Regions from separate parts of the Rhizobium sp. L9 genome, predicted to be linked through region 1. Evidence: predicted binding sites of a transcription regulator. Region 1 holds the regulator's gene; each other region holds the start of a gene.
What was found. Region 1 encodes HrcA, which represses chaperone genes, less so after heat shock. Its sites were predicted from a motif close to GTTAGCACTCNCNNNNNGNGAGTGCTAAC; they were not measured.
Positions count from the first base shown of each region.

Region 2: a site for HrcA is predicted at 1,916-1,944, ahead of groES (co-chaperone GroES). Genes of this name have one in related genera too.
Region 3: a site for HrcA is predicted at 2,095-2,123, ahead of groES (co-chaperone GroES). Genes of this name have one in related genera too.

Region 1 is NZ_NWSZ01000013.1:113,438-116,645, forward strand. Features, by position in the region: gene CO660_RS15560 (nucleoside hydrolase) at 1-395, shown strand, start outside; gene grpE (nucleotide exchange factor GrpE) at 429-1,064, opposite strand; gene hrcA (heat-inducible transcriptional repressor HrcA) at 1,175-2,263, opposite strand; gene rph (ribonuclease PH) at 2,389-3,108, shown strand; gene CO660_RS15580 (VOC family protein) at 3,105-3,208, shown strand, end outside.
Region 2 is NZ_NWSZ01000004.1:260,435-263,642, reverse strand. Features, by position in the region: gene groL (chaperonin GroEL) at 1-1,489, opposite strand, end outside; gene groES (co-chaperone GroES) at 1,562-1,858, opposite strand; gene CO660_RS04900 (TIGR01459 family HAD-type hydrolase) at 2,200-3,048, shown strand; gene CO660_RS04895 (bifunctional riboflavin kinase/FAD synthetase) at 3,063-3,208, shown strand, end outside.
Region 3 is NZ_NWSZ01000017.1:113,757-116,964, forward strand. Features, by position in the region: gene groL (chaperonin GroEL) at 1-1,580, opposite strand, end outside; gene groES (co-chaperone GroES) at 1,632-1,946, opposite strand; gene CO660_RS17880 (aspartate-semialdehyde dehydrogenase) at 2,226-2,498, shown strand; gene CO660_RS17885 (pentapeptide repeat-containing protein) at 2,584-3,208, opposite strand, start outside.

The DNA.
Region 1 (3,208 bases):
GCTCGGGCGTTCCGATCGTGATGATGCCGCTCGACGTGACGCACCAGCTGCTGACCCGCAAGGACCGGGTCAAACGCATGGCTGAGATCGGCACGGCGCCTGTTAAGGCCATGGTCGAAATGCTGGAATTCTTCGAACGCTTCGATATCGAGAAATACGGCTCAGACGGCGGGCCGTTGCACGACCCGACGGTCGTCGCCTATCTGCTGAAGCCGGAACTTTTCCAGGGCCGGGACTGCAATGTCGAGATCGAGGTCCGGTCCGAACTTACCGCCGGCATGACCGTCGTCGACTGGTGGCATGTGACCGACCGCAAGCGCAACGCCAAGGTGATGCGTTACGTCGATGCGGACGGTTTCTTCGATCTCCTGATCGAGCGCTTCGCCCGCATCTGATTATTCTTTCCTTCTCCGAAGAGCGAAACGACCTCAGGCGTCCTTCTCGTCGAAGACGGAATTGGCTTCGGCCTCGACCGGTTTCGGGCCGCCCTTGGCGACGCCGACCATGGCCGGGCGCAGGACGCGCTCGCCGATGGTGAAGCCGGCCTGCACGACCTGGACGACGGTGTTGTTCGGCACTTCGGAGTTCGGCACCTCGAACATTGCTTGATGGAAATTCGGATCGAATTTCTGGCCGACCGGCTCCAGCTTGCGAACGCCGTGTCGCTCCAACGCCGAGAGCATCGAGCGCTCGGTCATTTCCACACCTTCGATCAGCGTGGTGAGGCCGGCGTCGGCCGTGGCTTTGGCCTCCGGAGAGATGGCGTCCAGCGCCCGGCGCAAATTGTCCGAGACGGCGAGCATGTCGCGAGCGAAACCGGCGACGGAATAGGATTTTGCATCCTTCACCTCGCGCTCGGTGCGACGGCGCAGATTATCCATCTCGGCGGCAAGTCGCAGATAGCGGTCACGCAGCTCGGCATTCTCGGCCTTCAGAAGCTCGAGCGGATCCGGCTGCTTGGCCTCCTCCTGCTCGACAGTGGCAGTCTCGACGTTGACGGCAGCGTCGGCTGCGGCATCGGCCGCAGTTGCGTCAGGTCCGTTTTTCGTCGTTTCATCGGTCATGACGGTCTCCGGTTGGTATTTTCAGATGCGCCCGATATCGAGGTTTGGCCGGAAAAAATCAAGTCTGCGTGACGAAGAAGCGAAAATTCCGCGCTTCCTCAGTGATGACGTCAAAGCGGATTGCGCGACAGGCGGGAGACGAGCTGAGCGGTGTAATCCACCATCGGCACGATGCGGGAATAATTGAGCCGCGTCGGGCCGATGACGCCGACAGCGCCGACAATCCGGTCATCATCGTCGCGATAGGGCGCGACGATGAGCGACGAGCCGGACAGCGAGAAGAGCTTGTTTTCCGAACCGATGAAGATGCGCACGCCCGAACCGCTTTCGGCCAGGTTGAGAAGCTCGATCAGGCTGTCCTTTTTTTCGAGATCGTCGAACAGCATGCGAAGCCGGTCGAGATCTTCGGCGCCGGCAAGGCCCTCGAGCAGGTTGGCGCGGCCGCGGATGATCAGCTGGGCGGGCTTTCCCTCTTCCGGGCTGCCGGCCCAGACGGCGATGCCGCGCTCTACAAGATCGCGCGAGAGCGCATCGAGCTCGTGGCGAACGTCATCCTTCAGACGGCTTAATTGTTTGCGCAGCTCCGGCAGGGTCTGGCCGGACATGTGCGCGTTGAGGAAATTCGCCGCCTCCGTCAATTGCGACGATGTGATGCCTGCAGGCAGTTCGATGATGCGATTTTCCACCTGGTCGTGATCGCCGACGAGCACGGCGAGCGCCTTTGTCGGTTCAAGCCGGATGAACTCGACATGTTTCAGCACCGGATCGCTTTTCGAGGTGATGACGAGGCCGGCCCCGCGCGAGATGCCGGAAAGCATGCGGCTCGCCTCGTTCATCATCGATTCCACCGGATTACCGCCGCTTTCGGCCCGCACCTGCCGGTCGATACTGGCGCGGTCCTCGGCGGAGAGATCGCCGATCTGCATGAAGGCATCGACGAAGAAGCGCAGCCCGATCTGGGTCGGCAGCCGGCCGGCGCTGACATGGGGGGAATAGATGAGACCGAGTTCCTCGAGATCGCTCATGACATTTCGCACCGACGCCGGCGAGAGTGACATCGGCAACAGGCGCGACAGATTGCGCGAGCCGAGCGGCTCGCCGCTTTCGAGATAACCCTCGACGATGCGGCGAAAAATTTCTCTGGAGCGCTCGTCCAGCGCAGCAACGGCATCCGAAACCGACGTCGACCTGATGCCCATGAACCTCTTGAACCCACGCTGATGATGCTCCCGAAAATATAGTCAAACTCGCACGCGTGGCAAAAGGGAATTTGCAAATGAGCGCCGCCAATCGTAGAAGCGGTCAGCAACTCCAGGAGATAAGAATGCGGCCTTCAGGCAGAAAAACCGACCAGATGCGCAAGGTCTCGTTCGAGCGCAATTTTTCCAAGCATGCGGAAGGCTCCTGCCTGGTGAAATTCGGCGATACGCATGTGCTTTGCACCGCAAGCCTCGAGGAAAAGACGCCGCCATGGCTGCGCAACACCGGCAAGGGCTGGGTCACGGCCGAATACGGCATGCTGCCGCGGGCGACCGGCGAGCGCATGAAACGCGAGGCCGCCGCCGGCAAGCAGGGCGGCCGCACGCAGGAAATCCAACGGCTGATCGGCCGGTCGCTGCGCGCCGTCGTCGATCTGCAGGCGCTCGGCGAAAAGCAGATCACGCTCGATTGCGACGTCATCCAGGCCGATGGCGGCACACGGACGGCCTCGATCACCGGCGGCTGGATCGCGCTTTACGATTGCCTGAAATGGATGGAAAGCCGCAACATGATCAAGGTCGACCGGGTCCTGAAGGATCATGTCGCCGCCATCTCCTGCGGCGTTTTCGCCAACCAGCCGGTGATCGACCTCGATTATCTTGAGGATTCCTCTGCCGAGACCGATGCGAACTTCGTCATGACCGGCGCCGGCGGCATCGTCGAAATCCAGGGCACGGCCGAAGGCACGCCGTTCAGCGAAGAGGAATTCAGCTCTCTGATGCGGCTTGCCAAGAACGGCATCAGCGAACTCGTCACCCTGCAGAAAGAGGCGATTGCGGGATGAATGCCATGCTGGAAGGCATGTTGGAAACGGCGCTTTATGCGCGCGATCTCGATCAGGCCGAGACGTTCTACGAGAGCGTTCTCGGGCTTGAAAAGATCTC
Region 2 (3,208 bases), on a different contig from region 1:
CAGGGTCGATGATGCCCATGCCGATCATGTCGCCATATTCGCCGGTCTGGGCGTTGTAGCCGTAGTTGTCCTGATCCTTGTCCAGGATCTTGCCGACAACGATCGAAGCTTCGTCACCAGCGTTTTCAGCGATCTGGCGGGCCGGAGCCTGCAGAGCGCGGCGAACGATGTTGATGCCGGCTTCCTGGTCGTCGTTGATACCCTTGGCGGAGATCTTGACGGAAGAACGGAGCAGGGCAACGCCGCCGCCCGGTACGATACCTTCCTGAACGGCAGCGCGCGTCGCGTTGAGGGCGTCGTCGATGCGGTCCTTCTTTTCCTTCACTTCGACTTCCGTCGAGCCGCCGACGCGGATGACGGCAACGCCGCCGGCGAGCTTGGCGAGACGTTCCTGCAGCTTCTCGCGGTCGTAGTCGGAGGTGGTTTCTTCGATCTGGGCCTTGATCTGGGCAACACGGCCTTCGATGTCGGACTTGGCGCCCGAACCGTCGACGATCGTGGTGTTTTCCTTGGAGATCGAAACCTTCTTGGCGCGGCCGAGCATGTCGAGCGTGACGCTCTCGAGCTTGATGCCGAGGTCTTCGGAGATGACGGTGCCGCCGGTCAGGATAGCGATGTCTTCGAGCATGGCCTTGCGGCGGTCGCCGAAGCCGGGCGCCTTGACGGCAGCGATCTTCAGGCCGCCACGCAGCTTGTTGACGACGAGCGTAGCAAGGGCTTCGCCTTCAACGTCTTCAGCGATGATGAGGAGCGGCTTGCCGGTCTGGACGACGGCTTCGAGAACCGGGAGCATCGACTGCAGGTTCGAGAGCTTCTTCTCGTGAAGGAGAATGAAGACGTCTTCGAGGTCGGCGACCATCTTTTCCGGGTTGGTGACGAAGTAGGGGCTGAGGTAGCCGCGGTCGAACTGCATGCCTTCGACGACTTCGAGTTCGGTTTCGGCGGTCTTGGCTTCTTCAACCGTGATGACGCCTTCGTTGCCGACCTTCTGCATGGCTTCGGCAATGTCGAGACCGACCTGGCGTTCGCCGTTTGCGGAGATCGTGCCGACCTGGGCGACTTCTTCCGAAGTGTTGATCTTCTTGGCCTTGGCCTGGAGATCCTTGACGACTTCGGCAACGGCGAGATCGATGCCGCGCTTCAGGTCCATCGGGTTCATGCCTGCGGCAACGGCCTTGGCGCCTTCGCGAACGATCGCCTGGGCAAGAACGGTTGCAGTCGTGGTGCCGTCACCGGCGATGTCGTTAGTCTTCGAAGCGACTTCGCGGACCATCTGGGCGCCCATGTTTTCGAACTTGTCTTCAAGTTCGATTTCCTTGGCGACGGAAACGCCGTCCTTGGTGATGCGCGGAGCGCCGAAGGACTTGTCGATGATGACGTTGCGGCCCTTCGGGCCGAGCGTGACCTTCACTGCATCGGCGAGAATGTCGACGCCGCGCAGCATCTTTTCGCGCGCGGTGCGGCCAAACTTGATTTCTTTAGCTGCCATGTTTGTGTCTCCTGAATTCGATTTGTTCGGGCAAAAAGCCCGTCAGCCATTTCGGGAAAGCGGATCGGCCGATCAGCCGATGATGCCCATGATGTCGGCTTCCTTCATGATCAGAAGGTCTTCGCCGTTGATCTTGACTTCAGTGCCGGACCACTTGCCGAACAGAACGCGGTCGCCAGCCTTGACGTCGAGAGCGACGACCTTGCCGGACTCGTCACGAGCGCCGGAGCCGACGGCGACGATTTCGCCTTCCTGCGGCTTCTCCTTGGCGGTGTCGGGAATGATGATGCCGCCCTTGGTCTTTTCTTCGGACTCGACGCGACGAACGACGACGCGGTCGTGAAGCGGACGGAAATTGGTGCTTGCCATTGTCTAATCCCTCGATCGAATGACATTCGCGGGCCGGAGCGGTCCGCATGGATAAGTGTTAGCACTCCTCTCTGGTGAGTGCTAGCGCTCGAGCATTTAGGGATGGCTCCGAGAGGAGTCAATGAGAGCAATCACGAATTTTTGTGCCGGAATTGTGAAGAGGCGGCGAATTATCGGAGGTTCCCGCAGAAATCTCGTCTGGCATGGCAACGTTGCCAGACCTTGCCGTCCCCTCCCGCCGGGATTGCCGACGATCTTGTCTGCCAGGTGAAGAAAATGCCTTGCCATCGCCTTGCGCCTTTGCAATGTCACCGGTGACTGAAGCAAATCGGGAAATTGGAATGGCCAGGCGGATAGGAAACTTCTCGGAGATCACGGATCGCTATGACGTGGTGCTCTGCGACGTCTGGGGCGTCGTTCATAACGGCGTGGATCCGTTTCCGAAGGCCGCCGCCGCCCTTCAATCCGCGCGTGAGAGCGGCCTTGCCGTCGTCCTCATCACCAATTCGCCGCGCCTTTCCTGGCAGGTGGTCGAGCAGATGCGCCATATCGGCGTTCCCGACGGCGCCTATGACCGGATCGTCACCTCGGGGGACGTCACCCGCGGGCTGATTTCCGAGGGGCCGAAGACGGTCTTTCTGCTCGGCCCCGAGCGCGACAAGGCGCTTCTCGAAGGCATCGGCGTCGAGCGCCGGCCGGCCGGTGAAGCGCAATCGCTCGTCTGCACTGGCTTTTTCGACGACGAGACCGAAAAGCCCGAGGACTACACCGACATGCTCCTCGATTTCCAGGCGCGCGACGTGCCGATGATCTGCGCCAATCCCGACCTCGTCGTCGAACGCGGCCATCGCATCATCCCCTGTGCCGGCGCCATGGCTGCCTATTACGAGCAGCTCGGCGGTAAAACCCGCATTGCCGGCAAGCCGCACCGGCCGATTTACGAGGCGACACTTTCGGCCGCCCGCGAGCTTCGCGGCGATTTTTCCACCGACCGTGTGCTGGCGATCGGCGACGGCATGCCGACGGATGTGCGCGGCGCCTTGAATTTCGGCCTGGATCTTCTCTACATCAGCGGCGGGATCCATGCCAAGGAATACACCTTGAACGGCGAGACCGACGAGGCGATCCTCAACGCCTATCTCGAGCGGGAGAAGGCCGCGCCGAAGTGGTGGATGCCGCGCCTTGCATGAAGAGAAGCCAGCCGATGACCGTCTTCCACCGCAATGAAACCCGCGAAGCCTTGCCTGCCCATCTGAAGGGCGGGGTCATTGCCATCGGCAATTTCGACGGCGTGCATCGCGGCCATCAATCGGTGCTGAACCGCGCGCTCGAAATAGCGAAGGCGCGCGG
Region 3 (3,208 bases), on a different contig from region 1:
TTAGGCTTCTCAGCGATCATCGCTTCTGTCGTCACCAGCAGGCCGGCAACGGAGGCGGCGTCCTGAAGTGCGGTGCGCACCACCTTGGCCGGATCGATGACGCCCTGCGCGTAGAGATCGCCATATTCGCCGCTCTGGGCGTTCCAGCCATAGGAGAATTCGCTCTTCTCACGCAGCTTGCCGACAATGATGGAGCCTTCCGCGCCGGCGTTTTCGGCAATCTGGCGAACCGGGGCTTCGATCGCGCGGCGGACGATGTCGACGCCGACCCGCTGGTCGTCATTTGCCGTCTTGACGGCGTCGAGCGCCTTGACTGCACGCAGCAGCGCCACGCCGCCGCCCGGCAGAATGCCCTCCTCGACCGCTGCGCGGGTGGCATGCAGCGCGTCGTCGACGCGATCCTTTTTCTCCTTCACCTCGACCTCTGTCGAGCCGCCGACGCGGATGACGGCAACACCGCCGGCGAGCTTGGCAAGGCGTTCCTGCAGTTTCTCGCGGTCATAGTCGGAGGTGGTTTCCTCGATCTGCGCGCGGATCTGAGCGGTACGACCGTCGAGCTCCGCCTTCGAACCGGCCCCGTCGATGATGGTGGTGTTTTCCTTTTCGATGGCCACCTTCTTTGCCCGGCCGAGCATGTTGAGCGTCACATTCTCGAGCTTGATGCCGAGATCTTCGGAGATGACGGTGCCGCCGGTCAGGATGGCGATGTCTTCCAGCATGGCCTTGCGGCGGTCGCCGAAGCCAGGCGCCTTGACGGCGGCTATCTTCAGGCCGCCGCGCAGCTTGTTGACGACGAGCGTTGCGAGCGCTTCGCCTTCGACGTCTTCAGCGATGATGAGGAGCGGCTTGCCCGACTGAACGACGGCTTCGAGAACCGGCAGCATCGACTGCAGGTTCGACAGCTTCTTCTCATGAATGAGAATATAGGGATCCTCCAGTTCGACCCGCATCTTGTCCTGATTGGTGACGAAGTAGGGGCTGAGATAACCCCGGTCGAACTGCATGCCTTCGACGACTTCGAGTTCGGTTTCGGCAGTCTTGGCTTCCTCAACGGTAATCACACCCTCGTTGCCGACCTTTTCCATTGCCTCGGCGAGATAACGGCCAATCTCGGCATCGCCATTGGCGGAGATCGTGCCGACCTGGGCAATTTCGGAATTGTTGGAGATCTTGCGGGCGTTGGTCTTCAGTTCCGCCACGATAGCATCGACGGCGAGGTCGATGCCGCGCTTCAGGTCCATCGGGTTCATGCCGGAGGCGACCGCCTTGGCACCCTCCTTGACGATCGCCTGGGCGAGCACCGTCGCGGTCGTGGTGCCGTCGCCGGCGAGGTCGTTCGTCTTCGACGCCACTTCGCGCAGCATCTGCGCACCCATGTTCTCGAACTTGTCTTCGAGCTCGATTTCCTTGGCGACCGAGACGCCGTCCTTGGTGATGCGCGGCGCACCGAAGGACTTGTCGATCACGACGTTGCGGCCTTTCGGACCAAGCGTGACCTTCACGGCATTGGCCAGCACATCGACCCCACGCAGCATGCGTTCACGGGCATCGCTATGGAATTTCACTTCTTTCGCAGCCATTCTTTAACTCCTTCAATAGGCAGCTTTTTTGACTAACGCGGGGCGAACGCCTCAGGCGGCGATCTTTTTGGCCGCCTGGGCTTCGATAACACCCATGACGTCGCTTTCCTTCATGATCAGCAGATCCTCGCCGTCGATCTTGATCTCCGTGCCGGACCATTTGCCGAACAGGATGCGATCGCCGACCTTGACGTCGAGCGCCTGGATCTGGCCGGCATCATTGCGCGCACCAGGACCGACGGCGATGACCTCGCCTTCCTGCGGCTTTTCCTTGGCGGTATCGGGAATGATGATGCCGCCCTTGGTCTTTTCTTCGGAATCGACGCGGCGGACGAGAATGCGGTCATGAAGCGGTCGGAACGACATGTTTTCCTCCAATGGACAAACAATAACGATGTTGTTCCCCTGGCCGGACCGGATGACCAGTCCGGGCGGGTGCAAACCTCTGTCGAGCGTTTTGCGCGCATTGATCTGGTTTTGCGATTTTTCGATTTCAAGAGGGCGCAGAGAAAAAATTAGCACTCACCCGAAGTGGCTGCTAACATTCTGAGAAGGAACAACAAAAGCCGCCGGTGCGTTGAGAATCCCGTTGATGGACGTCAAGATATGCGCCACCTTCTCGTTGTCGTGAAACGGAGATGAAGCATGCAATTTTCATCGGATCTAGAGCGCCAGCTCAGCGGTTACGGCCTTACCACTGCCCACATCCTCTACCGCCTTCCTGATTTCGAATCCGTCCTGCAGACTTATGTCTGGCAGGATTACGATCTCGCCCCGGGCCTTCCGGAAATGCACAAGTTCCTCGATTTCTGGCAGTCCAACCTTGACGGACCGCTGCATTCCGTCCGCTATAGCCATCAGCGGCTGATCGGACCGAATGAATGGCGTCGGGTCATTGGCGAGTTAAGGCTGCACTAGTTCGAACCGGACACATTCCACGTCGGCCAGGCATTGCTGCCATAGCTTTCGTCAACCTGCACGGAATCTATGCAAAAGCCCGAGTTCACTCGTGCTCGGCAGGGCATGGCCAATTTGAAGGCGCAGAAAGGCCTGCCGGCAATTTGGTCGAGGCATCGCCGCAGGCCAGATCGATCTGCGCCTGCTCGAGGCCGGCGGCAGCCGAGAGGTCAAGGCCTTCGATGCGGGTCAGGAACATGAAGGCGCGCTCGAACGTCGCCGGGCCTTCGAAGACGGCGCTGGAGAGATCGGCGCGGGAGAGATTGGCGAAGGAGAATTTCACCCCCGTCAGTACCGCCTTATCGAAATCGGCGCGGCCGAGTTCGGCCTTTTCAAAGCTCGCGCCGGAAAGCCGGGCTCCCGCGAAATTGGCGCGCTGCAGCTCGGCCCCGGCAAAGGACGCGGCGTCCGCGACAATATTGGCGAAGCTGGCGCGATAGGCCTCGATCTTGGCGAAGTTGGCCCCTTCGGCATGTGACCCCTCAAGCGAGGCGCGCACCAAGCTCGCCTTTTCCAGATTGGCGGATTTGAAATTCGAACCGCTGAGATCGGTCAGCGAGAAATCGGTGCTGAAGAGATTGGCGCCTTGGAGATCACTGCCCTGCAGCATCAGGTTCTTCTTCGTGCATTCCTGCCAGTCGAGCTTCGGCGAGGCCGTGCTGCCGCAATCG